Regions from separate parts of the Pseudoalteromonas sp. NC201 genome, predicted to be linked through region 1. Evidence: predicted binding sites of a transcription regulator. Region 1 holds the regulator's gene; each other region holds the start of a gene.

Region 1 (7,526 bases):
TAACGCCATGATCACGGATATCAATGCCGATAATGTAAGAGTTGAAATTAAGCAAAAATTGATGAAGTCGGAACACCCTGTCGTTATCAACGGTCCTAGTCTTAGGATCACAGGTAAAGGACTGCATGCGGATCTACAAAAGCAAGTGATCGAACTCATCAACCACACAAAGACAATTTATTATGACCAGTAAAATCATTAACAAACTAGTTTTCATCGGCTTGCTTGCAAGTTCTACTCTAGCAATTGCTGCAGAACAAAATGAAGTCATTATTGATGCTGGCCGTCAGCAAGCTCAACTGCAAAGCAACATCGGTATTTTTGAACAGAATGTTGTTATTATTCATGGCAACAGAAAGATAAATGCCGATCGCCTAGAGGTCCACCGCCGCGCGGAGCTCGGCATTAACAAGCAACTGCTTGTGGCAACTGGCAGCCCTGCCACTTTTAGCGAACGTCAACCCGATGGCAACTTACTAGAAGCCAAAGCAAATGAAATCCGTTACGACGTAGCGAAGGGAACCCTAGTGATTTCTGGTGATGCTGAAATCAATCAAACTGGGCAAAAAATCAATGCTCAAGTCATCACCTATGACATTGAAAAGCAATTGATCAGCGCTGAGCGCTCAGACCAAGAAGACTCTCGAGTAAGAACCATCCTTGTTCCTGTTGATGACAAAAAAGACGCTAAAGAGAAAAAAGCGCAGGAAGAAGGTAACAATTAATGAGCGAGCTCAAAGCAACTGGTCTAGCAAAGAGTTATAAAGGTCGTCAGGTCGTCAAAAATGTTGGTTTAAGTGTTCAGGCTGGCAGTATTGTAGGCTTATTAGGACCAAATGGTGCAGGTAAAACCACTACGTTCTACATGATTGTAGGGTTAGTACCAAGCGACAAAGGCTATATTCAGATTGATGACGAAGATATCACTTTGTTACCGATGCACAGCCGTGCACGACTTGGTATTGGCTATCTACCGCAAGAGTCTTCAATCTTTAGAAAACTCACGGTCTATCAAAATTTGATGGCGATTTTAGAAACTCGAAAAGACTTATCTAAAGTTGAAAGAGAAGCTGAACTAAACGAGTTACTGGATGAGTTTAATATTCAACACATTCGCGACTCACAGGGCATGGCATTGTCGGGAGGCGAAAGAAGACGAGTCGAAATTGCTCGTGCTTTAGCCGCAAACCCTAAGTTTATCCTGTTAGATGAACCTTTTGCTGGTGTTGATCCTATTTCGGTGTTAGATATAAAGACAATCATAGAGCACCTAAAAAACCGTGGTATCGGTGTGCTTATCACCGATCATAACGTTAGAGAAACACTGGACGTATGTGAAAAGGCCTACATCGTTTCACATGGTGAGTTAATCGCTGCAGGCACGCCAGAACATGTTTTGGCAGATCAAACCGTAAGAGATGTCTACCTAGGCGAACAATTCAAGCTATAGTTAAGACGTAGTATTAATAACTGTTAAAAAGGATTGTTAGAGATACATGAGGCAATCATTACAGCTGCGCATGGGGCAGCAACTTACAATGACTCCGCAACTGCAACAAGCCATTCGCTTGCTGCAGCTTAGTACATTGGATCTGCAACAAGAAATACAAGAAGCATTAGACAGCAATCCATTGTTGGAAGTGGAAGAAGGTGATAATACTGACGGCGAAAACGCTGACCAACACAGCCAAGAAAAGAGCCGTGCTGACGACAATCAAGATTCAGCCGATGAAACGCAGGTTAGTGACTATGAGATAGACTCAGATACCGCCATGAGCAAAGACACTGTGAGCGATGACCTTGCCATGGATGTCACTTGGGACGAGTATATGAGTGCAGCGCCTGCTGCAAGCTCAGGTCCACTTCCCGATGACGATAATGTTTATCAAGGGGAAACCTCTGAATCTCTCCACGATTATCTCATGTGGCAACTCGAACTGACACCATTTAGTCCAACAGATAGAGCTATTGCGATTGCGATTATTGAAGCGGTCGACCTGTCAGGCATTCTAACACTGTCTTGCGAAGACATTTTAGAAAGCATTAATGACGAGAATAGCGAAGAGCCTATTGAGCTAGATGAAGTCGAAGCCGTACTCAAACGCATTCAGCTTTTTGACCCTGTCGGTATCGCAGCGCGTAGTTTACAAGAATGCTTATGCATTCAGCTAAACCAATTCGCCCCAGATACCCCATGGATTGCCGAAACAAAAATGATCCTGACAGAGCATATCGACTTGCTTGCCAGCCGTGACTATCGAACTTTGGCTAAGAAAACGCGCCTTAAAGAAGCCGATCTCAAAGAGGTCATGACGTTAATACATAGCCTTAACCCAAAGCCTGCGGCAAGCATTATTCATGAAGAGCCTGAATATGTGATCCCTGACGTATCGGTGAAAAAAGTAAAAGGTCGTTGGGTCGTAGAGCTAAATCCTGATGCTATGCCTAAAATAAGAGTAAATGACCATTACGCTGCGATGTCTAGAACGGCGAAATCCAGTACGGATAGTCAGTTTATTCGCTCACATTTACAAGAAGCAAAGTGGTTTATTAAAAGCTTAGAAAGCCGAAATGATACTTTATTAAAAGTTACCAATTGCATTGTGCAACAACAACAGGCATTCTTTGAACATGGCCCCGAAGCAATGCGCCCTATGGTGCTAAATGATGTTGCTGAAATGGTTGAGATGCATGAGTCCACAATTTCCCGTGTGACAACACAAAAATACATGCATACACCTCGGGGAATATTTGAGCTGAAGTATTTCTTCTCTAGCCATGTAAGTACGGAAAATGGAGGTGAGTGCTCTTCTACAGCAATTAGAGCACTTATCAAAAAGCTGATAGCTGCAGAGAATACCGCGAAGCCATTGAGTGACAGCAAAATTGCAGATATCTTAGCTGAGCAAGGAATTAAGGTAGCGAGACGTACGATTGCAAAATATCGTGAATCCCTAGCCATTCCACCGTCAAATCAGCGTAAAAGCTTGATATAAGACGTAAAACCCAAGAAGGAAAAATGCTTATGCAACTAAATCTAACTGGTCGCCATGTAGAAATTACTGACTCATTAAGAGACTATGTCACCAACAAGTTTGCGAAGCTAGAAAGGCACTTTGATCATATCAATAATGTGCATGTGATCCTTGATGTCGAGAAACTAGTACAAAAAGCAGAAGCAACATTACACGTAAACGGCGGCGAGCTATTTGCATCAACAGAGCATCAAGATATGTATGCCGCAATTGATGGCCTTATCGACAAGCTAGATCGTCAAGTTATTAAACACAAAGAGAAGCTCACTCGACACTAAGATGAAATTAAGTGAATTAGTGAACAAGGACTGCAGTAAAGCTGCGGTCCTTTTTAATAGCAAAAAACGTATTTTAGAATACATCAGCGAACTGGCTCATAGCCAAATTCCAAATACCAGTCAGCATGCTATCTTGGACGCCTTAATGGCGCGAGAGAAATTAGGCAGCACAGGGATCGGTAAAGGCATTGCCATTCCCCATGGTCGACTTGAAGGTTTGGATAAAATCCTTGCAATGGTGCTTGTCAGCGAGCAAGGGATCCAGTTTGAAGCCATAGATAAGCAGCCTGTCGATATTTTTGTCGCGTTCATCGTACCTGAAGGTGATAATCAACAGCACCTGAAGACCTTAGCGGCGATTGCTGATACACTCAAAGACAAGTCTTTTTGCAAAATGCTTAGGCAAGCAAAAAGTGATGATGAGTTATATGCAGTGATCCAAGGTGAACTTGATGAGTGATGAAGAAAAAGGACTCGAGCTTATCATTATCAGTGGCCGCTCAGGCTCTGGTAAATCTGTAGCGCTTCGAGTATTGGAAGACTTAGGCTACTATTGTGTGGATAACATTCCGGTCAATTTGCTGCCGTCTTTAGTCCGCAGTGTTTCGGACAATTATAATAAAATTGCAGTCAGTATTGATGTTAGAAACTTACCTAAAGAACAGGACGAGTTTAATGACATTCTTGAATACTTACCAGGCTTTGCCAAACCTACCCTGTTTTATTTAGACAGTGACGATCAAACCCTGATAAAGCGCTTCTCAGAAACACGCCGTTTGCACCCTCTTTCACTGCATAATCTTCCATTAGATGTTGCGATAAAGAAAGAACGGGAATTGTTAGACGTGCTGATCACTCGCGCCGATTTTCTCATTGATACTACAGGCCTGAGCGTTCATCAACTTGCAGAAGATATCCGCGAAAAAATCTTAGGTAAAAAAGACAAACAACTCATTATTACCTTTGAATCTTTCGGCTTTAAACACGGCATCCCAAAACAAGCGGATTACGTTTTTGATGCGCGCTTTTTACCCAACCCACATTGGGAGCCTGAGCTTAAGCCGCTAACTGGCTTAGATCAACCAGTCAAAGACTATTTGTCGAGTCACAGCATCGTGCAAAAGTTTACTTGGCAGATCCAAACCTTCGTACAAACTTGGTTACCACACTTAGAGCGTAACAATCGCAGTTATCTAACGATCGCAATAGGATGTACAGGTGGGCAACATCGCTCGGTATACTTAGCGCAAACCATTGGTGAACGTTTTGCTAAAACCCATCCCAACGTCAAAATTCGTCACCGAGAGCAAGAGGGTTAAATGTTAGAAGATACGTTTTTAATCCAAAACAAACTCGGCCTGCACGCTCGAGCAGCGACGGTTCTTGCGCAATTAGCAACCCAATTTGATGCCGAAGTGACCTTATATCAAGGAGACAAAAGTGCTGCTGCTGACAGCGTACTAGCGCTGTTGTTACTTGAAAGCAGCCAAGGGAAAGAAGTCCGAGTGGTTTGTGAAGGTCCTGATGCTCAGTATGCACTAGACGCCATTGGCGGACTGATAGAAAATAAGTTTAATGAATCCGAGTAATCGTCAGTAAAACAATAAGGCCTGATTCATTTACTCCCTGCTAATCTCCCCCTCCTCCGTAACCAAAGTGGTCTAATAAGTCTCTCATAATTAAGCGTAAACCTTGGTAGTTCCTAATAAACTGAGTTACACTGTAATACCAATTTAGGTTTCTTTCGTGCAGTAAAGCTAGTTGCCGGAAAATCCTACTTTATCGTTGCGTACACCTTTAACGTATATTAACGATAGCAACCCACCAGCAGAAACAACACGAATAAAATTCAAATTAAGAAATTGATTTCTGCGATAAAATAAATGAATAGGGTTAACTTAATCACGTTAACCACCATTAATATCAAAAAGGATGCCTATGCCTGAAGTATTTGAACAAGACTACACACTGGAACAACTCCAAAAGGTAACTAACGCCTTAAACAGTGGTCAGTTTGTTCAAGTTAGGCGTATGCTCGCAGAAACAGCACCTTGTGACACTGCACTGCTTTTAGAATCATCCCCTCATAAAATTCGCTCTATGCTGTGGCAGCTTGTTGACCCAGATATCCAAGGGGATGTCTTAGAGGAACTGTCAGAGGACGTAAGACTTGGGATCATCGCCCAGATGGAACCTGAGCTAATCGCCGCCGCTACAGAAGACATGGACGACGATGACCTTGGTGATGTCCTAAGAAGCCTGCCTGATACCGTCTACAAAGACGTTATCGGAGCGATGGATAGCCAAGATAGAGAACGTGCGACACAAGCTTTGTCCTACAAGGAACACTCTGCCGGTGCGCTAATGAGCACCGACACGGTAACTATTCGACCCGATGTTACCTTGGAAGTTGTATTTAGATATCTACGTCTTAAAGGCGAATTGCCAGACGGCACAGATGAGCTATATGTTGTCGATAAAGACAACTGTTTCTTGGGTGCCTTACCAGTCAATACCTTATTAACTAAGTCTCCTGACAGTATGGTTCGAGACTTGATGGATGAAGATAAGGAAACGATCCCTATCTCCATGGATGAGTCTGAAGTGGCGCAGCTTTTTGAGCGTCATAACTGGATCTCAGCTCCCGTCGTTGACGATAACGCCCATTTGCTTGGCCGTGTCACCATTGATGACGTTGTTGACGTTATTCGTGAAGATGCTGAGCACAGCTTGTTAAGTATGGCAGGTCTTGAAGATGAAGAAGACACCTTTGCGCCAGTTTTAAAAAGTAGCCAGCGCCGCTCTATTTGGCTTGGGATTAACCTGCTAACTGCCTTGATGGCTGCGTTTGTTGCAAGCTTCTTCGAAGGTACTTTGGATATTTTACCTATTCTCGCGGTGTTAAATGGCATAGTACCAAGTATGGGCGGCGTTGCCGGTAGCCAAACGCTAACCCTAGTGATTCGCGGTATTGCCCTTGGTCATATTAACCAGACTAACCAAAAGTTTTTAATGGGTAAAGAGCTGGCGATCGGCGCCTTAAACGGCGTGCTGTGGTCTGTCTTGATCGCTGGGGTTATTGCTATATGGCAGTGGGATTTTACACTCGGTGCTGTAATTGCCTTCGCAATGTTTATGAACTTAGTCGCAGCGGGTATTGCAGGTGCCAGTATTCCAATTATGTTAAAGAAAATGAATATCGATCCAGCGCTAGCTGGTAGTGTGGTACTAACAACCGTTACTGATATCGTAGGGATCTTTGCATTCCTTGGCACCGCAACTTGGTTATTAGTGTAGCAGTAATAGAGTCAAAATAGCGGGAAATGCTGGTCAAAACCAGCATTTCTTGAGCTGAGAGAGGGAGTTATTCGCCCGCTATTTGCATATTATTGAGTAGTATAGAGCCGGTTTGTACTGCTCCTCGGCATTCAATATCAGCGCCAACGCCTTCAATCCCCATAAACATATCTTTTAAATTACCAGCGATAGTAATTTCACTTACAGGATATTGAAGTTCTCCATTTTCGACCCAAAAACCAGCAGCTCCCCTAGAGTAATCACCAGTTACCGTATTAACACCTTGCCCCATAAGTTCAGTGACTAACAAACCAGTGCCCATCGACTCAAGTAGGCTGGTTAAATCGTCGTGTGTTGGTTTTACTAACCAGTTATGGATCCCACCTGCGTGACCTGTCGCTTGCATATTCATTCTACGTGCAGCATAGCTTGCCAATAAGTAAGTATTGAGCACGCCATCTGTGATAATTTCACGGTCGATGGTTTTTACACCTTCGCTATCGAAAGGACTCGAAGCAAGCCCTCTTAATAAATGTGGCTTCTCTTCAATGTTAACGCAGCGATTAAAAATTTGTGTGTCTAAAGAATCCAACAAGAAGCTAGACTTACGATATAGCGCGCCGCCACCAATACCTGACACTAAGTGCCCAAATAAGCTGTTAGCAATATCCGCTCGAAAAATAACAGGCACTTTGCGCGTTGACACCTTACGACTGCCTAATTTTGCAAGCGTTGATTGTGCCGCCTCTAAACCGACTTCTTCAGGGGATTTTAGCTCCGCGTGCACGCGAGATAACGCATATGCAGAGTCCCGTTGCATTTGCTCACCCTCTTTACCAATCACCATGGTGCTCAGGCTGTGTCTGGTGCGTGGAAACCCTGCAATTAAGCCATGGCTATTGCCATATACACGGAT
Region 2 (7,526 bases), 360 kb from region 1:
GGCGTTGATTGAACAAGTGTATAAGGGGATCCATCAGCCACATGCAATCCCCTTAGGTATCGCCAACCCCATCGCCATTGCTGGTACTGAGCAGGTTCTTGCCAAAATTATGCGCCGCGCAATGAAAGAAGCAGGGAACGAACTCATTAATTATGGCCCTATGGACGGTTTAGATAGCTTAAAAAAGCAAATCGTGCGGCGTTATTTGGATATGGGTTTAGCAATAGACATGGATGAAGTGGTGATCACCAATGGCGCGCAAGAAGCATTGGCGATTGCGTTACAAGCGGTAACCAAGCCCGGAGACGTGATAGCGATTGAATCTCCCTGTTATTTTGGCATTGTTGAACTGGCTGAAAACTTAGGGTTAAAGGCCATTGAAATACCTGTTTGCCCGGATGATGGCATTTGGCTGAGCGACCTTGAACGGGCACTTGAAAAGCATGATATTCGAGCGTGTGTGTTTTCTACCAGTATTAGTAACCCGCTTGGTAGCTTTATGCCAGATACGAGACGTGCGCAGCTGGTGGCGCTATTAGAGCAACGTGACGTGGTGTTGATAGAAGACGATGTGTATGGCGATTTATATTTTACCGAGCAGCGTGGCATTCCGGCACAAGCATTTAGCCAAAAGGGCTTAGTGATCACATGTGCGTCATTTTCAAAAACCGCAGCGCCTAGCTATCGGGTGGGTTGGATGGTCGCCAGTCAATTTAGTGCAAAAGCAAAGCGCATAAAACGTGCGTTGAGTTGCTCATCATCTTTAATGAATCAATGGGCACTAGCGGATTTTCTCAGCTCCGGAGGCTACGAGCGCCATTTAAAGTTGGTCCGTAAACGGTTAATTGAGAATCGAGACCGTATGATCCAAGCGGTGAATGTTGCATTTGGTAGTGAGGTAAGAGTCAGTCGCCCGCAAGGCGGTTGTGTGCTGTGGTTAGACTTAGGTAAGCACGTCGATGGTGCCTTGTTGTTCCAAAAAGCCCTGGAGTGTGGGATCAGTATTACGCCTGGTACGCTATTTAGTGCCAGCAAAAAGTATCAAAATTGTATACGTATCAGTTATGGCTTGCCGTGGGATGCGTCGGTAGAGCAAGCGATTAAAACGCTGGGGGAGCTGGCTGATGCACAAAGGAAAGGGTTGGCATAACGTACCCTTAATTAAATGTAAGTTATGCCAACGTCAGATTATTTAAATTTAAACAGTTGGTACTCTGACATGGCGGGGATAGACTTTGCGACAATGGCTTCGTTTTTCGCGATTTGTTCAAAGTCGCCACACAGTGCGTCGGCTTTTTTCTCAATAGATTCTGCCTGTTGTTCAACTTTGGTTTCGATTTGTGTTGCGAAGTTTTCCATACGTTGTTCAAAGCTGCTCATATCACCGTTTGCATCTGACATTTCGTTGCCAATCGCAACCAGTAAGCTACCTATCGATTGCATCATGGCACCTTGTACTGCGGTCTCGATTTTTTCTTCAAACTGATTATCAAAATTTTGGCCAAACTCATCAAAGGTTTGCTTGCCCATCACAAACGCACCTTGCTGATAAAACGTATTTTGCACTTCTGTTTCAAGATCATCGATCACAGCATGGATGCTATCTAAACTGGTTAAATTAAAGGTGTGTGCCACTTCATTAAGGGCGACGCCCGCTAGTTTTATGCCTTCAAAAGCAATATCAGCCACTTGTGGTAGGCGGCCTCTTAGTTCATCACCATATTGCGTGAGCATCGTTTTTTGCTGTGTATTAAGTGCGATGCGCTCGCCATTGAGTGTCAGTTCGCCAAGGTTGTTGATCTCAGCTGTTTTGTTTTTGGCCGTTGTGATCACCAAGTTATCAGGTGTGATCCTAACGTCATTCTGAAATTCTACTTCACAATTGTCACCGCTAAACGTGATGTTATTTTTTTCGTGTGCAGCGACGGTGGTTGTCATCATTGTTGCTGCTGTTAGTAGTAAAATTTTATTCATGGTCGATCCTTATTGGCTCAGTTTCATGATTGTTGTTACAAGAACAGTGCCAAATATAAACCCAAGTAAAATCAATATATTGTGTTATATTGTTGAAAGTTAATGTGCTCTAAAAGTGATGAAATTGACTAAAATATAGTTGTTTTTGTCAAAATGAATTAGGCGATAAAAAATTTTTATTGTAAGGATAAGAAACTCTCACTTTTCAGAATGACAATTTAGCGCTAAATAGTGATCTTGAGAGACGGCTCTCATTTTATTAATGACTATTTTATTTTGGAGTTAGTTGTGGGTAAGACATTCTCTTACGATGCGCTTGATGATGATTTTGCAGACGATGAATTTGAAAAGTTGGGTCGTAACCAACATGACAAGCAAAAGCGTAAAGTCAAAAGAAAGCTAGACGACTACTTAGAGCAAAAACGCCTACGTAGAAATCTAGGCGATGATGATTTCGACTATATTGATGACTGATCATTAAACGTCATCTACGAGTCTAGCACTGACAGTAATTCAATTTGGCTGTGTGATTAAGCAGGGCTGTGGGTTACTCAATGCGATGTCTGAGTTATTGTGTCGTTGGTGATAGCCAAGCAAGTGACGAGATATTCAGATAGTAAGCAGCCGCAAATATGCGGCTGTTTTGTTTTGATTAATCTTTAAAAGATTTATGGCAGTCTTTACAGCCTTTTGCCCAATCTTTAAATGCAGAAGCAATCAGCTTTTTGTCACCTGAGTCAGCTGCAACAGCCAGTGCTTGAGCATACTCGGCAAATTGCTTGGCTTTACCATCGAACTCAGCTCTGTTTGACCAAACGGCTGGTAGGGCATCAGTATTGCCTTTGTCAGAACCGTCGATAAATGCTTCCCAAGGCATTTGCGATAATTGCGCAGCATTGTGAGCACGTTGTTTAAATACTTCGGCATCAAATGGTACTTTGCCTTTTAGCATGTCGCCCATATTGCCAATCTGGAAACGGATCAATTGGAAAGACGCTTTGCGGTATTCAATTGCATCATCAGCCGATTCAAACATAGTGTTAGCTTGTGCTGTTGCTGCAAGACAGCTAAATAGTGTGACGGTAAGTAGTTTCTTCATAGTAAGCCCCTAATATTTTTCCCTATTTTCAATGTAAATTACAAATATAATCAAACAATTGCGATAAGTGCCCTGTGACGAAGGCAACTAGTTTCAAATAATCAGCTCTCGATGTCTTTGAATATCATGCCCCTGCGCATACTGCGGGTGGCTAAAAAGATTTCTCCCAGCAAAGAGACAAATGCGCCAATAAGCAGCACCATAGCGGCGATAAAACAAGACGATAACGTAATGCCCAATGGCATACTGTACAAGTGTGACATGAACAGCAGCATAACCACTGCACACACAAGCAACGCACTGAGTACACTCATGCTAAATGCAACGTGAATAAAACGAGACCGTTTTAATAGTGCGCGCATTTCACGGCTAAAGTGCATTTTGAGCTCTTCATCTTGCGTGGTATTGATCTTGCGATCAAGTAAACGCGCCCTATCCGTGATCCGTGCTAAGCGGTTTGATAGTACCCCTAAGGTCGCAGCAATACCCGTAATTAAAAATACAGGGGCAACGGCGGTTTGGATAACTTTGGCCATCGTGAGAATGCTAACGACTTCTGGATTCATATAGTTACCTCGTTAATTCCAGTTTAGTTTTGATAAGGTGTTGGGTTGCTCACCGAGGAGGGTTTGCATCACTCGGTTGCGTTCATCAAGCAAGATGACTCTAGGAATGCCTTTGTTGGCATACGTGTTGTAGATATCTCGATTGGGATCGGCAACAAAATGGATGGGCAATTGCATGGTTTCGTTGAATTGCTCAAGTGTAGTGTTAGTTTCTTCTCGGCCAATAGCAACGATGGTTAACTCGGCCTGGGTGAGTAATTCAGATTGTTTTAGTTCACTCAATAAGCGTTGCGAATCGGAGCACCAAGTCGCGAATAAAATCACCAGCTTTTTGTGATTAGCATCGAACCTAACAGCTTGGTTTTTGATATCCGTCAATTGCAAATGTTTAAAGGAGTCGCCGGTGTAGATATAGGTCTGATAGCCATCGTCTGCCTGTGGTAGCGCTTCGTTTGAGGCCTTGCAGTCACTAAATCCGGTGGTGAGAACGGTACTAAGTAGTAACATTTTTATTGTTGTTTTCATGTCTATTCCTTGTTTCCGTGTCTGTGTTTTTGAAGTCTTGCGCGCATTTCAGTATATTGCCCCACTTAGATGATTTCTTAAAGTCCAATTTCTTATAGCCGTTGATATGATTTACCTTTCTTTATTTGGGCTTGCATTTATTGCCGCAACCTTATTACCTGCGTCGTCGGAGCTGGCGCTGAGTGGGCTCGTTGTGAAACAACAAGGCGAACTGGTTTGGTTATGGCTGGCTGCGACAATGGGTAATTTACTGGGTAGCTGTGTGAACTATTATCTTGGTTGGTTTATCGCTAAGTGGCGGGATAAGCGCTGGTTTCCGGTTTCTCAACAGCAATATGATAAGGCTTGTGAGCTATTTAATCGTTACGGTAAGTTTTCATTGCTATTTGCTTGGCTACCCATAGTCGGAGATCCTTTGACTGTGGTAGCGGGGTCTTTACGAACCTCTTTTGGGTGGTTTTTTGTGTTAGTTGCGCTCGGTAAAGGCGCTCGTTATGCACTGGTGATTTACCTTGCCTTACAGGTGATTTTTTAACACCAGAAGGCAAGGAAGTGAATATCAGAGTCTTATCGCTTAGTTTAGCTTCTGTACCAATCAAGCGTGAGTGACACTGAGTCAGCAAACCGTAAAGCGTGCGGTTTATCTACAGTGACTTTCGCATACGTCACGTCTCGATGCTGGTGACATTCTGCAAGTATGTCAGCCACTAATTTCTCAAGTAACAAAAAATGCCCTTCTTCTACTAGCGTGATGATTGCCTTGGTCACGGTTTTGTAGTTAAGCGCGTGAGCCACGTTATCATGATCTAAACATGCCGTATCCGCTGGGTAGTGAATTTCAATATTGATCACGACATCTTGCTTTTTCTCCCGCTCCTCGGGATTAAAACCAATAAAGGTACGTAGTCTTAAATTCGTCACCTTAATAATGGCATTCGACATAGCGTGCTTATCCTTTCACTAGCTGTAAAAATTCGTTGCGAGTTTTGGGGTCGCTTCTGAAGTTACCAAGCATGACAGACGTTCGCATACTAGAGTTTTGCTTTTCAACGCCACGCATCATCATACACATATGTTTGGCTTCAACGATCACACCAACGCCTTTTGCACCGGTGACTTCCTCAACGGCCTTGGCGATTTGATGAGTTAGCTGCTCTTGGATTTGAAAACGTCGGGCAAACATATCAACAATGCGGGCAAATTTAGACAAGCCGAGCACTTTACCGTTAGGTATATAAGCGATGTGACAACGGCCAACGAAAGGCAGAAGGTGATGCTCACACATAGAGTACAACTCTATATCTTGGATCAGCACCATGTCATCGGCATCCGAGCTGAATACCGCGTTATTGGTGATTTCATCCAGTGTTTGACGGTAGCCCTGAGTCAGATATTCCATCGCTTTCGCTGCGCGCTTGGGTGTGTCTAATAATCCTTCGCGGTCTGCATCTTCACCCACGGCTTCAATAATCGTTTTATAACTCTGTTGTAATTTATCTTGCATAATGCGTTACCTCAAATGGCGGCCACCGTCGATTTGTACCGTGCGTCCTGTCATATAGTTGCTAGAGAGTATCATGTCGACACTATTGATAACTTCTTTGCTACCGGGCTCAATTCCCATAATAGACTTTTTCAAGGTTTTTGCCTTGTACTCGTCACTATCGTCTTGATTAAAGATGATAAGAGAAGGTGCAATGCTATTCACTTTGATGTTAGGTGCAAACTTAGCGGCAAATGACCGAGTTAAGTTATCTAATGCAGCTTTACTTGCGGCATAGGCAATGTGTTTTGGACTGCCTTTTTCTACTACATAGTCAGTAATATGGATCACATCGCTGACGCTATTACTAGCTGTCAATAAGTCGCTCAAGGCATGATTGATCAAATAAGGGACTTTAGCGTGGATCCGCATCATATTGTCGAATAATGCTGAAAAATCAGGGTTATTGGCTTCACAATCCCAGCTCGATGCATTGTGGATGATGGCACTGAGTGCGTCGGTATGGGCACGAATTTGGTTGTTGAGTTGTGTGATTGCTTCTGGCTCGTCAAAATCGGCCTTGATACAAATGGCACCTAGCGATGCTAGTTCATCGATAACTTGATGTTTGGTGCGATACGTCAATATGATGGCTTGCTGTTTAGCGAGAAAGTGTTTCACCAAAGCAAGTCCAATGCGCTGTGCGCCACCAGTAATTAAAATAGGTGCAGCTGCGGGGCTCATACGTTAATCACCTTGTGAATTGAGAAATTAGGGTTGGCAGGATGAATAACTGGTTATCTCCTGCCAACAAGACTATTGTTCGTCGTATACCGTAGGAATTGGTTGACGCTTGTGTTGGGTGCGCTGATAAATGGCAATAAGTTTGTCGTTTACTTCACTGCTAACGGGCTTACCTTCAAGGAAATCATCAATATTGTCATAGCTTAGTCCTAGCGCTTCTTCATCGGAAAGGCCTGGACGGTCACATTCGAGATCGGCTGTCGGTACTTTATGTACTAGTCCCGCAGGTGCCCCGAGAAAAGCCGCTAGTGCGCGAACTTGGCGTTTTGACAGGCCAAACAAGGGCGCTAAGTCGCAGGCGCCGTCACCAAACTTGGTGTAAAAGCCCGTGATGTTTTCAGCGCTGTGATCGGTACCGACTACTAAACCGCGAGTCAGGCCTGCTATTTCGTACTGCGCTACCATGCGCTGGCGTGCTTTTACGTTTCCTTTAATAAAATCCACGTTGGCTTGGGAAGGCAGTGGCACGCTTCCACCCGCCATGGCAGCAAGTGCTTGCTCGTGCATAGCATCGGCCGCAGGCCTGATGTTGACTGTTAAGCGCTGGCTAGGTTGGATAAATTCGAGTGCAAGCTGCGCTTCATCTTCATCAGCTTGAACGCCATACGGCAAGCGCATGGCAATAAATTTATAAGCCCCAGTACCATGTTCAGCATTGAGTTCATCGATAGCTAGCTGGCATAGGCGCCCACAGGTTGACGAATCAACGCCTCCGCTGATGCCAAGCACAAGAGTGAAGCAGCCAGAGGCTTGTAATCGTGCTTTTAAAAATGAGACACGTCGTTTGACTTCAAATTCTGGGTCAATAATTGGCTGAACTTTCATTTCGGCCATGATTGCTTCACGCATACTGGTTCCTCAATACTATCGGGGCGATAAACTTCTATTATGTTGGTGCTGACGCGCTTTTTAAAGCCCTAAATGTGCTTTGATGGTGGCGAGCTCTTGCTTTAATTGCTCAATCTCGGCGATCAAGCTCTCGATTTCGCTGTCATTTTGTGTGTAGGTTATGGGTTCTGCCGATGTTGTTGTTGGTTCAACGACTTGGTCACCAAACAAGTGTTGATAACGACTT
Region 3 (7,526 bases), 1.7 Mb from region 1:
TATGCCCGAAAGCGACAACAATCTGCTTTTAACTGAAACCCTATTTAGCATAGTCTGATTTTTATTGAGTAAACATAGAAATAAAGTATTACTCAAAGTTCATAGATTACAATAATAATTGCAAATTAAGCAGCGCATTATTGATATGCATCATACTTCGTAACTGTGTCTCTTAACTGTATAGGTTTGATTTTTAAACCTATTACAAAAAAAGAGGAGAAGCTTTTATCGGCTTCTCCTCTTTTATTCCACGTCGAAATCACTTTCGCTTAACACTCTTCGTTTTCAGCGTTCATGTTCTCTTTTACATCTTCACACGCGTCTTCCACGCTATTTTCTACTTCCTGAACTGTTTCATCGAAACGCTCACCAGCATCTTCCGCCGGACCTTCGCTACAACCAAAAAGTGCTAAAATTGAAACAAAACCAAATGCTTTTGCTAATGTAATTGCTGATTTCATAATCTATCTCCTAAAACCGTTTTTGTACGTTAATTCCCTTTTACCTGGGAGCTCGTGCTTTGCCAAAAATAAACGAAATAATCATAAAGGCGATAAACACAAAGAATAGAATTTTCGCCATACCTGCCGCAGCGCCAGCGATTCCAGTGAAACCTAGCACGGCTGCGACAAGTGCTAGGAATAAAAACATTACAGCCCAACTCAACATAACATTCTCCTTAGGCAGTTAGCTCTTGCAACTGCTTCATTTGATCGTGACAAGCTTGCATTCTGGTTTGAATTTGCAGTAATACACTCTTGCATTTAGGTGGAAGATCTTTGCTTAATGCTTTATCAAGCTTGCTTAACACTTTGTCTTCCACTTCTTCTAGCTGAGAAATATAGGTGTGCTCTTTGTCGGTGCTCACCATACCAACCAACTTGGTGTACGATTCACGAATGTCGATGCTAAGCGCTGAATCTGTCTCAATTTCACCTTCGTCAATAAGAACAAATGGTTGTAGATCCGAGATTGCTTGCGCTTTATCTACAATCATTTGGTCAAATACGCGGTTTAATTCGATATTATCTAGCTTCTTTTTAGCTTCAGTGTAAAAATCAACACCACCATTTAATACTTTGATGAGCTCTTTTACCGGCCCCATGTCGTAATTTGAATCTGCCATAAATAACTCCTTTCGTTGCGATATTTAATAAGTGCATTTTGCAAATATTATTTTCTGTCCCTTTCACTAATGCAGATTAAATGCCAAACCATAAACCTTTATTATATAAGGCTTTTTAATCTAAGCACCTTCAGACCGGTGAAAATATTACAAACTAGATGTAAATTATTCCTGTGATAATTGCGTACTTAAGGTTGTGCTCCCTTTAGCATTGAAATCCATAGTCCTAATTGGGAAAGGAATTAAGATATCGTTATCAGCTAATACACGGTTAATGGTGCAAATTGCTTTGTGCCTGACCACCATAAAGCCCGGATCTGCTGGGTAATCTATCCAAAACCACACTAATAGATTAATAGAGCTGTCACCAAAAGACTCTGCATAGACATCTGTTTCTTTTTGGCTTACTACGAAATCAAGCTTGTTAATTGCCTCAACAATCACCTCTCGGGCTTGCTCTGGGTCGTCCGCATACGAGATACCAACTGGTACTTCTATTCTTCGCTTGCCAAGCTTAGTGTAGTTTTGTAACTCATTCTTAAAGAGAATTTTGTTGGGGATATAAGACAGCTGGCCATAAAAGTTTTCTACTAAGGTGTTTCTCAAATTGATTTTGCTTACCGTGCCAAAGCAATCCTTGGTTCTTATAATGTCACCGACCATAAAAGGTTTTCTGACCCCCATCACAAATCCAGCGATGAGGTTCTCGGTCATGTCTTGGAATGCAAAGCCAATAGCAAGGCCAATGATCCCCGCCCCAGCCAACAATGACATTACAGCACCTGATAGTTTTACTATATCTAAAGCGAAGAAAATCCCAATGGCAATAATAGAGACTTTAAATATGGAACTAATAAGTGAAGCCACTTGTTCTGTCTTTATTGCTTTTTTAATTGCCTTTGAAAACCAAATTGAAGATATTTTAGCCAAAACAGTGAAGAATATGAGTATCATTAAGGCTAGGATCATATTCGGTAGTAACTGCACACCGGATTCAAGCCAAGAGATTAACTTATCATTAATTAACGTCCAGAATTTTTCTAAATTCATAATCAAATATTCCTATTTAAGTACTCGACAAATCTAGAATGCAGTAATCATTCCTAGTTATATTAATTAGCCGTTCATGGAAAAGGTAATTATTACAAACTAATTTACACATCTTCTCGGTAAATTCTTCCTTAAAACTTACTCTATAAAAATAAATCACATAATTATCAATAAGTTAATGGTTGGCACAACAACTGCAACAGATAATTCGACTACGAAATTAAAGGAGTTTAATTATGAAAAAGACATTAATTGCAACTGTACTAGTATCTTCACTTACTACTGCTTCAGCATTTGCTGCTGATAACTCTTGGGAAAAAGAAGCGAGTGACGCTTGGATAGACGGTAAAGCAGAAGCAACACTGCTTTTCAACGGTGAACTGAACAACTTTGACATTAACACTGATGTAAAGAACGGCGTTGTAGTGCTAACCGGTAAAGTTGAACACTCAGTAGATAAAAAGCTAGCTGAAGAACTGGTACTAGGTATCGATGGCGTAAAAGAAGTGAAAAACGACCTGACTATCGTAGATATGTCAGATGAGCGCAAAAAAGAGCGCAATTACGAAAGCGATAGCGGTTTTACTGACGCAAAAATCGCAACAGTAATTAAGTCTCGCTATCTGTTCGACACAGATGTAGATGGTACTGACATCGATGTTGATGTGGAAGGTTTAGTCGTAACACTAAATGGTCATGTAGGTAGTGAAGCAGAGCGCAAACTTGCTGTGCAAATCGCGAAAAACGCCAATGACGTTAGAGATGTAAAAGATAACCTTCGCGTTACCACAAAATCATAAGCCAATTTTGATTTGAGGGGGGCTTTCCCCCTCCCATACTTATATTGATTTAAGGAGTAAAGATGAAACAATTAACAATTGCTGCTGCGCTACTTGCCTCTCTAGGTCTTGCATCCACAGCCGCTCACGCGGAGTCTGATTTTGGACTAGATGATTATAAAATTTACACAGGTATCGGCTATGGCCAATACTCTTTCCAATGGGAAGATCGTGAGAATGACACTTCATTCGACGACGACTCTTCTATGCTAAAAGCGTATGTGGGTACAAAAATTAATCCATATTGGAGTTTTGAACTTGCCTATGAGAACTTCGACGAAGCAAGTGACATTGACAACTCTGCTGAAATAGACGGTATTTCTTTATCTACACGTATTTCAGCTCCACTAAACGAACATTTCTCAGTGTATGCAAAAGGTGGTTGGCTTGAGTGGGATGCTGATATCTACGCGGATATTCCAGCTGTAGGTCGAGTTTCATCTAGCCTTGAAGGTGGCGACTGGCTCTATGGTGCCGGTGTTGAGTTTCACCTCAATGAAAACGTTAACATGCGGTTAGAATACACTCGCTATGAACTTGAAGACAATATCGACCCTGATATGGACGTAGCTGCCGTCTCTATCGAATATCAGTTTTAAGCAGTAATTTTGGCTCTATAGCCTCCCAATTATTTCCCCTTTGACTCAGTCCTGGCTCTTCCACAAGAGTCTGGTTTTGGCGCTACCACTTGGTAGCGCTTTTTTTGTTTCTTCCTTCATAGTAATCCCATACTAACTTACTCATTTAAGTAACTAAACCAAGGCAAGAAAACCGGACTCGTAATTCCGCCGTAGCTCGCTATCGCTAAGGCCGAAATTTATATAGGCAAGGTAATAAATTTGCTACTTTGTTACTCGAAATAAGAAGTTTATACCTATCCAACATCAGTCGAAATCTCTCATCGAGCACGAAGGTTACTAAATAAAAATCCACTGTTGCAGATCCCTGTAATCCTGCTGAGTAAAAGATACGAATGGGTTATCGCTGTTGTGAGTCAATGTAAAAGCTGCAAGCTTTGTGACCACAATACCCTGTAGGTTCTGCTATGTAACATTTACACCCTTCATTTCGCATCTACCGACAAACGATACCGGAAAACATTAACCTTATGAATTTAAACAACTTTCAAGTTGGCAAAGGGTTTGCAACCTATATAGTGAACTAAACGAATAAGGAGTAGTTTATGAGTAATCAAGCAAACCAAACACAGACAAGCAATACAGCTAAACCACAGCCAAATGGCCAAGACTCTAGCCATCCTGTTACGGATCAAATTGCAGATACATTGCATGCATCAGTAGATTCACTGCACGCTTCGGCATCTCGTACTGAAACCTCACTACGTGAAAAAAGCCATAATTCGAGTGAAGCGATTGGTGCCAAGCGCAAGGAGTGGGAACGTGCGTGGAATACATCAGGTGTGAAAAAGTATGCAACGGAAAACCCAGTAAAAACGGCTGGTATCGCATTCTCACTTGGTATGTTAGCAACTATGCTGTTAAGGAATAAGTAATCATGCAAGACCAAGCTCAAATAAGAGACCGTCAAGCAGCAGCTCACGAGCGCACTCCAGCGCTCGCTGAGCTTAAAGATTCTGTGTCTCTATTATTCAACAGCTATCAGCAAATCGCAGAAGCACAACTAAACCTATTAGGTGCTAAGTTTAGAGCTAATCTAAAAACCTTATGTATTGCGCTCGGGTTAATTCTATTTTCTCTAATCTTGACAGCAATGGTGTGGGGAAGCTTGCATGTGTTATTTGCTTACGCGTTAACCTACGCGGGACTAAGTTGGTTTGTTTCGGCGGGTATCGTACTGACTATCAATATCGCGATGATTTATTACCTAATCATAACAGGGCTGAAGCTCTTTAATAATAGTATTAACGACCTGACGTCTGGGTTTTATACCCCAGTTGCGAAGCAGGAGGCTAGCAATGACGAAGCTCGCTGAATTCATCACTGATAAGTTGCACCAAGAAGTGGTGATTGAGAAGAAAAAGCTCATTACCGCTAAACATTTTAATCAACTTACCCAAGTGAAAGCCAAGAAGGTATTCACCGGCGCGATTAGCTCTCCTCAAGGGTTGGGCTTCATGTTTATGTTTGGCGCACTCAGCGCTAAATATGGCAAGTTTGGCGCACTAAGAAAAATCGTACTTTTACAAAGAATAGCTCAAGGTATCATTTAACTCCTTGAGCTATTCTTTGGCTCTCTATCTAAACTAGCTTTTCTTTAATTTCTTTCAAATCCACAAGTGTAATTGGCTTTAATAACACTTCATCCACTTGCGACTCAGCCAACTTTTCCGGCTCTGGATCAAAACCACTAGCAATCACAATATGCTGATTAGGATCTTGTGCTTTAATTTCTCGAGCAAGCGTAAGCCCGGACTTATCGGGCAGACCTATATCCAGTAAAATCGTGTCAAAGCGCTCAGAACCAACAAAATGCTGCCAACAAGTTTGCGCGCACTCTGCCGTAACCACATTCACTTGCAGTGAATTAAGTAACAGCTTAAGCAGATTGCGTGTATCTGCGTCGTCTTCTACCACTAAAAACTGCAATGTGCCGCTAGCTTGCTCTACGTCATTGCTAGAAGCTACCAACTCCCCGCTCAAGTAGTGTGTTAAACATTCTCCTAACTCAGAGACATTAACAGGTTTGCTCATCATATCGCTAAAGCCTAATGCCATTAACTCCTCTTTTGTGCCTTTTTGAGCTGCTGCTGTCAGTGCGACAACAGGTAAGTCAATACCACGCTCTCTGAGTGCAACAATCGTGTCTCGGCCATCCATTCTAGGCATATGCAAGTCCATAAAGACTAAGTCATACTTATCAGGGTTATCCTTTAGCATCGCAAGCGCTTCAATACCATCACCCGCAATTTCAGCGGTTGCGCCAGTTTGACCAATCAAGGTACGCATTAACATTTGGATCTCACTGATATCTTCAACGATAAGGATATGCCCTTTCAAATCAGATGGAAGCGAGTTATTAGCCGCGTTGTGGGTCTTATCAAGCATTAATGGCGCCAGAGTCATTTCATCGATAGTATCAAGGTCAATACTAAAGCCAAATTCACTCCCCTCTCCCAAAGTCGACTCAACCGCCAGCTCCCCCCCCATCAATTTAATGAGTGCCGAGCTAATAGCCAAACCAAGACCTGCACCTTCGTCTGTACGAGTCGTAACATTTTGTACTTGTTCAAAAGGTTTAAATATACGTTTTAACTTCTCGCAAGGAATACCAATACCCGTGTCAATCACCTTGAATTCAAGTTTTGCATCCGCTTGTAGTGTTATCTCAACCTTCACAAAACCGGAGCTTGTGAACTTAATCGCATTATAAATAATGTTGATAAGTACCTGCTTCAACCGCGTCTTATCTACTTTTACATCCTGCGGCAATGGCGTTTTAGCCTCGATACTAAAACTCAAGCCTTTCTTAGCTGCGGCCATTTTAAACAAACTATACAAATCACTTAAAAAGCTACTCAAACACGTGTTTTGTTTATTGAGCTGTAACCGATTTTCATTTAGCTTGGATAGGTCAAGCACATCGTTTAACAGGTTAAGTAAGTGCTCACTATTATTATTGATAATAGAAAGCTCAGGCTTAACATTCTGCAATTCTTCCCGAGATAGGAGGAGATTAGTGTAACCTAAGATAGAAGTTAAGGGTGTTCTCAACTCATGGCTTAAATGGGCCAAAAAGCGGTCTTTTGCTCGACTATCAGACTCTACACGCAATCGCTCTAGGCGCTCACGTTCAAGCTCTTTGCGTGCCAAAGCGTAGCGAATGGAACGAATAAATCGTGCGCTACTGATCTCTGACTTAAGTACAAAGTCTTCAGCACCAGCTTTTAGGGCTTCGTTATCTAACACTTCGTCTGATTGCCCCGTCAGCATGATTATCGGTGTATGGACCTGTCTTGCTCGCGCTTCTTTTAACACGCTCAAACCGGTTTGTGGGCCTAATTGATAATCCAATAAGCAGAGATCGAAGCCATTGCTCTCAAGTGCTTCTAGCGCTTGATGGTATTGGCTTTGCCAAACGAGATTAAATTTAAAGTTAGGAATAGACTGTAAATAATCTAAGGTTAAAATATAATCGTCTTCGTCATCTTCAATGAGTAGCACATTGACTTCACTGACCGACTCCTTTGTCATACTGGCCTCCACAAATGAAGTGATACTAATTCGTTTAGGTCGCCACGTTATGTTGATACAGATATAGGGCGACTTGGGGTGAGGTAGCGCTTGCTTGCACAAGCGCGATAGGATTAGTTTGGCAACTCTACTATTTCAATCCAGTACTTGCCTAAATGTTTCATCAAATCAACTAAACCATCAAAATCAACAGGTTTAGTAATATAAGATGCAGCGCCTGAGTCATACCCTCTCAATTTGTCCTCTTCTTCCTTTGAGGTCGTTAAAATCACCACAGGAATAGAACGTAGTATCGGGTCTTTTTTGATTTCTTGTAGTGCTTCTCTACCATCCATTCTT
Region 4 (7,526 bases), 980 kb from region 1:
ATTTTATAGGCGTTGACTATGGTTATTGTCAGCAATATGACAACAAAACTTTAGAACAAAGCGCAATAGAATTTGTTGAACCAAATGTAGAGCAAGATCCCGACAGCCAGCTATCACTAACTGCTATACCACTTGATTCAAGAATTCCAGCAAGGGATTGTCAATCGCCGTTGCAATATAGTACAGCAATGACTCCGCCTTTTGACACTCAAGTGACAGTACAAATTAGATGCAACGATACCCTCAGCTGGACTCAATACGTCCACGTGCGTATCGATCACCTCTTCCCTATTTTAGTTAGCGCGACCATGTTAGAAAAAGGCCGTGTTATTCAGGATGGCGATGTGAAAATAGAGTATCAGCCGAAACGTTTTCGTAGAGTTTCCTATATAGAAGATAAGTCGATACTAATAGGCAGTAGAAGCAAACGTAATATCAGAGAAGGTCAAGCCTTTACTCAGGCTCATATTTGTATGGTCTGCAAAGGCGATACGGTGACGATTATTGCTAAATCAGGTGGGCTTGTGATCAAAACTCAAGGAGAAGCGCAGCAAGATGGCAACCGTGGTGAACTTATTAATATTAAAAACGCTCGCTCTGGCAAAACCTTACGTGCTAGAGTAATAGAAGTGGAAACAGTAGAGGTGAATTTATAAAAAATTTGCTAAAGTAATACTATTAAACGCCGATAACAAGGCTGAGAGTATAATTTTATTGGGTCTACAATCATGGTTAATCAAGTTAACGGTCAGAATCAGTCTACATCCGTTGCTAATAATGTTAAGCAACAGAAGGCTGAATTGCAAAGAAATGATGCTAATAGTGCGTCAGTTAAATCACCAGCTACACCGAAAGCAGCTGCGGATTCAGTGAGCCTGACTCCACAAGCGCAACAGCTGAAAACGGTCAACGAAAAAGCGCAGCAGTCATCAGGCTTTGACGACAAGAAAGTCGAAGAACTGAAAAAAGCGATTGCAGAAGGCAAGTATCAAGTTGACGCGGAAAAACTAGCCAAAAACATAGCTGCATTTGAGTTCGAAATATATGGATGATTTGGTTCGGCTCTGCCACCACAAACTTTCAGAACAAATCTCGACGCTAGAAGCGATGACCCAGCTTCTGGCTCGTGAGCTTGACGAGCTCGCGTCTCGGCGTGGCGACAACTTAAAAGAAATCGCTCGTGAAAAGCTAACTCTCATTTCAAAACTGCAAAAGCTCGACAATGAATTGTCAAAAACTGAGTCTCACGTCTTTGAAAGCAGTGAAGTAGCCCCGCTCGTTGCTAAAGTGCGAGCACTACTCAGTGAGTGCCAAACCAAAAATGAAATCAATGCTAAAACGGCTCATCAGGCTAATGTAAGCACACGTGAACTAAAAGGGATCTTAATTGGCGCACCAACTTCGATTACATATGGTCAAGATGGCAGCGTGAAAAGTAGCGACAGTGAATTGGTACGTAACCTAAAGGCGTAGCCACGCCTGTCGTATTTTAGTATTGAAGAACAATCGAAGTGAAGCGCATTAAGTAAGCGATATGTGATGAGTGCTTACTTAAAGCTATAAGATATCTTCTTAATTTTCTGCGGCTTGACTTGAGTAATATACAAATCATAAACGCGTTTCATATCAAGCTCTAACTCCGTCGCGTAAGTATCACCAACTGCGTAACTTTTCAGCACCTTAGCCCCACGAACAAGTCCATTTACTTGGCTCTTAAGACCGTCGTTTTGCGCAACCGCTCCTTTTACCGTAATAGTGGATGTCAAATTCTGGCCATACAGTTGCTCAGCCAATTCACGATACGCTTCTAATTTTGACACTTTAATGGCCATTAGCTGCTTCTCACCCGCAGTTTTACCCGGCTGAGCACTCAAAGGAGCGTACCCCACAGCCCGTAAAACAGGAAAAGTTTCCGGTTGCACTGTTTCATATTCAATATGCTTATCAACGAGGCTTGAACAGCCGCTGAGCCCTGCTAGCGAACAAACCATAACAACTGAACTGATAGAATTAGTGATACGCATTTCACCACACTCCGCTACAATATATACCAATCAAAATTAAGCACTTCCCCAACATCTTGGTCTCGCAAGGGTTGTCGTGGTTTCATTGAGTATTGGCAAGAAATAAAATTAACTTTCATAATGTATGATTATGCACGAACCTTGCCAAAATTTGGCACAGGTATTGCTGAGTTGAAGAGTAGTTTTTGATCTGGGCATTTAAACATGAAAAAGCAATTCGCGACCAGTCTATCACTGTTGTGTATCACCCTGGTTCATCCAGCTTATGCTGAATGGTTTGAAGTTACCGGCATAGCTGACGTTAAAAATGGCGACCATCAAAAAGCCAAAAGAAAGGCGGTAAATGACGCCATCACACAAGCTTTGCTGTTTTCTGGCGCTTCGGTGAGTAGTGTGCAAACCGTCACCGATGGTGTACTCACCCAAGATCAACTTAAGATCCGCTCAAATGCTGAAATCCAAAGTGCCAACGTAATTGCTGAAGCAAAAGTTGGTGACTCATGGCAGGTGACATTACATATCGATATTACCCCACAGAGTGCTCAGTGCCCTACTAGTGCTTACGACAAACAGGTTGCAGTCACACAAAGTCAGTTAAAAAATAAACACCAAGCAACACTAGGTCAAATTTTTGACATAAATAAAGCGGTGAGCGAGCGCCTATACCAGACAATGTCTGAACAAAAGTTGAGCTTAGAACCTGTTCCTTATTTCGCACAGACCATAGACGTTAACCGCTTTTTCAGCCAGCGGTTTGATTATAATGAACAGCTAATCGAGACCATTACGGCAAATACGAACAGCCAATTTGTATTACTGAGTCAAATTACTGATATTGCAGGTGTCGATAAACTTAATAGCGACTTCGCATTTTGGCAAAGTGATAAATATTTAAGAAGCTTCAAGGTAGACTTTGCGCTGTTTGATGCACTTTCTCATGAAAGGGTGTGGCAAAAGCAATATGCCACTCAAGGCGTGTGGCCGTTTAAGAAGACCAAATTAATTGATGTGTACAGTGAGCGCTTTTGGCAGACAGATTATGCTGATGAGATCCAAACCACGCTGACACAAATCGCAACTGATTTAAACGCAGCGGTGGCCTGCTTACCAACCAACGGCAAAATCCTACATATCGATGATGAACAAGTCGTTATTAATTTGGGCCGCATGCATGGCTTAGAGAATGGCCAGATCCTTAACGTAGCGCATAGTAATCCGCTGACTAATATCGATGGTAAAATATTTATGCATCAAATTAAAACCATTAATAAACTGCAAGTGATCCAGGTGAATGCGCAAAACGCCATTGCGGTAAATATCAGTAATCGCCCACTTCACAATGTGCAAATTAATGATTTGGTTGAAATTCAAATAGAAAATGAAAATGAGTTTGAACTGTAAGGTTAAGACTACCTATGACGCTGACAAGATTTTCGACGACTTTACACACTCTACATCATGCTTCCGCCGCCCATTTACTTTGGTAATTCCACGCAAAAGTGATACCAATGGCGTCCCCAGTAGGAATCGAACCTACATCTAAGCCTTAGGAGGGCCTTGTTTTATCCATTAAACTATGGGGACAATCTCTAAAGTCAGATAACAATCGCCTTTTTTGACCTTCACTAGCGGGATCTGCGGTACTTAATACCAATGAAAGTCGAGAATTGTTGATTCTCTGTTGTACTGCATCTCAGTGACTTCGCTTTAGTATACTGATCTTAATGAACTTTTAAAGGTTAATAGTCAATTTATTCGCGGTAATAAATGAGCTGGCTCAGTAGGTGAATACGCAGCAGTTAAGACCCACTACTGCGCTATCAGTTACTTCACTTGAGGTGTGAATAAGAAGTAGGATAGTTCTTCGTTTAATAAAACCTAAACGGTATTTTCTTCTAAAAACCGCTATTTGAAGTACTACCTTGCAGCGGTTGCCTGATCATCAAGGATAAAATACGGGATGGTCACCACCGTGCTTGCGATCACTAAGTTAGTGTTAAACTCTAACAATCTTGCATTTACCTCCACGCCTCGTGGACGGTAAACCATAGTGCCTGTGAGCAAATGGCTGGGAGATTGCGTGTTTTTCAAGCGGCTTGCTTTACGCGAAAAAGTCAAGTCACCACTGGATGTCACTTCAATTTTCCCCAATGCTTTAAAGTCTAACGCTTGATAACCCAGCTTTTGCATTTGATGCATTAAGGACTCAGCCAATTGGTTTCCTAGCTGGTTTGTATCCCTTAATGATTCATTAAAGTTGACAAAACTGGCTACCGCTATCGACTCAGGCTTTTGCCCTAATACAGTATCTGACAGTTCCAACGCAATTTGATTGGCGTAGTTAGCAATTTCTTTGCGATGACGATAGCTAACGAAACCAATATCTTGCAATACCGAGGCTTGTGAATCTTCATTACGCTCTTGCTCTTCCATCATGGCATACAATATTTCCATGTCGGATTGCTGCGTTTCTGTAGGTTCGGAAGCCGTTTGTTTTGTCATTTCGCAGCCACCGAGTAATGCAAGTGTCGTCGCGAATAGCACTACATTTTTCATCATCGCCTCCGAATTAGTTCGCACGCTCTATACGAATGCCATCGTATGCCGCACCATCTTGTAGGGCGTTAACTACGTTTTGCGGTAAAAAGCCTTGAGCAGAACCCACGACACTTTTACTTCTAAGCCCAACCACTCTGGCATTAACCATAACCCCGCCCTGATGATTCACCAAAGTACCACCTAGCACATACAAAAAAGGATGGTCGTCAGATAGCTCTAAAAAGTCACGGCTAAAAATGAAATCGCCTTCAGGTGTCACCCGGATATAGTCTGTTGTTTTAAAGTCCACAACAGGGATCCCAAATGCATGAAGCTCATGGATAAAGCTTTCAGCCAACTGGTTACCCAGCAAGGAACCTTTATCAAATTCTTTATCTAAAAATACAAAGCTTGTCACTGCTACCGGCGTTTTCTCATTCACGTGTTTCAAGTTTGCAACCATGTCTTGCATAATAGACTGGACATAGTGAGTGACATTTTTACCAGCCATTTGCTGAGAAACAGAGAATTGTTTCATACCGTTTGGATTACTTTGATACATCGAAGATTTTTCAAAGCCATTACGCACGGGCTCAGCCTGAGCATTATCCACCGCAAAAAAGTTACTCTGAGCACAGCCAACCATCAATGAAAGCGGCAAAACCAAACTTAATACTTTTTTCATTACTTTCATCTCCACTAATATTGGCTTCGTATAATCTGACCGTCACGATTTGTGACACGCTCCGTACCCCACATAACAGCTTTTGGAATGCTGATTGATGCGGCTGAGACGGCTCGATTATGTAACGTATCGACCAGACGCGCATTGACCAAATAGATATCCCGACTTTCTACGATTGTCCCGACCACCACGAGGTCAATTTTCTGGCGCTGATTCAGCACATTCAATTCTCGACTTAACATACTATCGGCAGAACTTTGTAAAGATAAAGCGTTTCTGAGTCGATATTCCACGACATCTGCCCCCATTTGACTTAAATGGGTCATGAGGGATTCTTGCAAGGCCACGCTCAAGCCTGAACCTTGCCCAGCAACGGTATCATCCAGCTGATTAGCCTTAAAAAAACTTGTCACAGCAACCGTTGAGTTCGGCTTGAACGGCCGTACATACCGCCCGAGTTCCGCGGCTAACTGAGCGCCAAACCCATCTAAGTCAGGTAAGATTTCTTGCTGCTGGGTCGCTTCTCTTTTGCCGACCTGTTGGCTGTTTGTACACCCTGCCAACAACATAATCACTATGAGTGCTAGATATTTCATTTCACCAAGCCCACGATAAACTTATTGGATAAAATGCAAAATACGCACCAAGTTTTAAAGTCGATGACTGGTGTAATGGCTAACCAAACAGCTTAAACCTGCACGCTTAAGTTGCTGGCAACCTTTGTATGCAGAGGCCTTATCTGCAAATGCACCTAATTTGAGCCGATAATATTTCGTATTTTGAATATCTATTTGCTCGATATTCACTTCGCTTGTTGCAAAGTCTTGCGGTAACTTATCCTTGAGTTGCTCGTAGGTTTGCCTAAGCTTGGTATATTCCGTTGTAGAGGCCAATTGAATTGCGAATTCAGCTATCTCGACAGGCTGTTCTTGTTTCTCGGTGGGCTTTGTTTTTTGCTCTATCACTTGCTCGGGTTGCTCTGCTAAAAGCTCAGCATACTTTTGCTTTGCAAGCGAATTTGATAGCTGCATCGCAATAACATCTAAATCTTCCTGCACTTCTTCAAACTTAGCAACCTGCTGTTTTAGCGCTCTGAGCTGTTCTACTTCTTGTTGTAAGGTGCTTACCTGCTGTTCCAGTAAAGATAGCTGCTTCTTCATTTGTAATGAGTCAAGTTGACTCTTGCTCGCAGTTGCTTGGCAACCACTTAACGCAACGAAACTGAGCATAATGAGATGCCACTTAATTGATTGCATTGTTTTCTCTTTCATAAATAGTTAAGGCTTCCACCGTGCAAGAAACTTTGAAGGGAAGTAGATTTTGGCAAATATTTGCCGCATTTTGTGTGGTGTCATCTCTTAATATAAGTAAATAAGTGGCGTCGCCTTCTTGTTGCGCATACCCAAAACCACCGCTTAATAACGCGGGATAACGCTTAGCCAAAATCGCCGCATACACTTTTAATATCGTTAATGTCTTGAAGCGTCCAACTACAGCAAACTCTTGCGTGGTTGCGCGCTGTCGTTGTAATTCGTGATTTACATCAAGCAGCAAGTCTCCCTCTGCACTTAACTCCACTTCTATCTGTTGAGTACTGGCTACCGCGAGCCTTTTCGCATCACTTATCGCTGTACGGTAAGTCCCAGGCTTCAAACTAGTAAATACATAGTAGCCGTCATATGCCGTCTGAGTGCGCGCGACTTCGTTACCCATTTCATCAAGTAAACTAACGGTGGTGAACCCTGCAGGTCGGCGCTCAGTACCCTCATTGATTTCAACAATACCTTCAACTTCCGACGAGTTTACAAATGGTATTTCAACATATTCAATATGACCGGGTCTTGGAGTGAATGAAAAGCCATCGTTAGCGGGAATTAAAAAGGGTTCGGGGATCGTTTCTTTGTCAACAATAATATCTGTTCGTTTGTAATTAACCATTGCGGGTAATAGAGCCACACCGTCGTCGTCAGTTTTACCTTGTGCAAAGTTTTGCAATGCTTTTATAGTTACCCCCTTCAGCGGTAACTCCCCATCGTCAAGATAGCCGTTATTATTTTGGTCGATAAAAGCACGAATCATCAAAGAGCCAAACTGCGACAAGCGTTTGCCAGTTAAAAAAACCTGATCTACGGTTTCGCCTGCTCCAATACTTACTTGTCCAGAGAGGCCTAGTTGCCAGTTATCATCGTTATCGTATTGCAAGTCTGTTAACAACCGAAACTTATCATGGTTCCAGCTCAATCCAAGTTCGGTTTTATAGTATTCCGCAGCAAAGTCTT

What was found. Region 1 encodes sigma-54, which starts transcription at its own class of promoters, with help from an activator protein. Its sites were predicted from a motif close to GTTGGCACGNNNNTNGNNT; they were not measured.
Region 2: the regulator sigma-54 is predicted to act here: its motif matches at 2,010-2,028, upstream of PNC201_RS00265 (YggN family protein).
Region 3: the regulator sigma-54 is predicted to act here: its motif matches at 2,358-2,376, upstream of PNC201_RS12450 (BON domain-containing protein).
Region 4: the regulator sigma-54 is predicted to act here: its motif matches at 2,175-2,193, upstream of PNC201_RS05680 (flagellar assembly protein T N-terminal domain-containing protein).

What each region holds. Positions count from the first base shown of each region.
Region 1 is NZ_CP022522.1:416,422-423,947, reverse strand. Features, by position in the region: gene lptC (LPS export ABC transporter periplasmic protein LptC) at 1-193, shown strand, start outside; gene lptA (lipopolysaccharide transport periplasmic protein LptA) at 183-725, shown strand; gene lptB (LPS export ABC transporter ATP-binding protein) at 725-1,450, shown strand; gene PNC201_RS01780 (RNA polymerase factor sigma-54) at 1,497-2,996, shown strand; gene hpf (ribosome hibernation promoting factor) at 3,026-3,313, shown strand; gene ptsN (PTS IIA-like nitrogen regulatory protein PtsN) at 3,315-3,773, shown strand; gene rapZ (RNase adapter RapZ) at 3,766-4,632, shown strand; gene PNC201_RS01760 (HPr family phosphocarrier protein) at 4,633-4,902, shown strand; gene mgtE (magnesium transporter) at 5,252-6,610, shown strand; gene pmbA (metalloprotease PmbA) at 6,678-7,526, opposite strand, start outside.
Region 2 is NZ_CP022522.1:53,658-61,183, forward strand. Features, by position in the region: gene PNC201_RS00260 (aminotransferase-like domain-containing protein) at 1-1,150, shown strand, start outside; gene PNC201_RS00265 (YggN family protein) at 1,189-1,974, opposite strand; gene PNC201_RS00270 (PA3496 family putative envelope integrity protein) at 2,263-2,448, shown strand; gene PNC201_RS00275 (c-type cytochrome) at 2,627-3,073, opposite strand; gene PNC201_RS00280 (DUF2721 domain-containing protein) at 3,175-3,639, opposite strand; gene PNC201_RS00285 (TlpA family protein disulfide reductase) at 3,652-4,164, opposite strand; gene PNC201_RS00290 (YqaA family protein) at 4,271-4,699, shown strand; gene folX (dihydroneopterin triphosphate 2'-epimerase) at 4,744-5,106, opposite strand; gene folE (GTP cyclohydrolase I FolE) at 5,114-5,668, opposite strand; gene folM (dihydromonapterin reductase) at 5,675-6,391, opposite strand; gene nadE (ammonia-dependent NAD(+) synthetase) at 6,464-7,300, opposite strand; gene PNC201_RS00315 (YceH family protein) at 7,361-7,526, opposite strand, start outside.
Region 3 is NZ_CP022522.1:2,871,271-2,878,796, forward strand. Features, by position in the region: gene PNC201_RS12430 (hypothetical protein) at 270-461, opposite strand; gene PNC201_RS12435 (DUF1328 domain-containing protein) at 502-669, opposite strand; gene PNC201_RS12440 (PA2169 family four-helix-bundle protein) at 680-1,126, opposite strand; gene PNC201_RS12445 (mechanosensitive ion channel family protein) at 1,292-2,176, opposite strand; gene PNC201_RS12450 (BON domain-containing protein) at 2,413-2,976, shown strand; gene PNC201_RS12455 (outer membrane beta-barrel protein) at 3,039-3,614, shown strand; gene PNC201_RS12460 (hypothetical protein) at 4,199-4,528, shown strand; gene PNC201_RS12465 (hypothetical protein) at 4,531-4,968, shown strand; gene PNC201_RS12470 (hypothetical protein) at 4,952-5,206, shown strand; gene PNC201_RS12475 (response regulator) at 5,235-7,187, opposite strand; gene PNC201_RS12480 (response regulator) at 7,301-7,526, opposite strand, start outside.
Region 4 is NZ_CP022522.1:1,401,032-1,408,557, reverse strand. Features, by position in the region: gene flgA (flagellar basal body P-ring formation chaperone FlgA) at 1-656, shown strand, start outside; gene flgM (flagellar biosynthesis anti-sigma factor FlgM) at 729-1,052, shown strand; gene flgN (flagellar protein FlgN) at 1,045-1,473, shown strand; gene PNC201_RS05685 (LPP20 family lipoprotein) at 1,548-2,024, opposite strand; gene PNC201_RS05680 (flagellar assembly protein T N-terminal domain-containing protein) at 2,229-3,425, shown strand; tRNA gene PNC201_RS05675 (tRNA-Arg) at 3,534-3,608, opposite strand; gene PNC201_RS05670 (FlgO family outer membrane protein) at 3,942-4,583, opposite strand; gene PNC201_RS05665 (FlgO family outer membrane protein) at 4,594-5,247, opposite strand; gene PNC201_RS05660 (FlgO family outer membrane protein) at 5,262-5,816, opposite strand; gene PNC201_RS05655 (SPOR domain-containing protein) at 5,898-6,503, opposite strand; gene PNC201_RS05650 (hypothetical protein) at 6,490-7,526, opposite strand, start outside.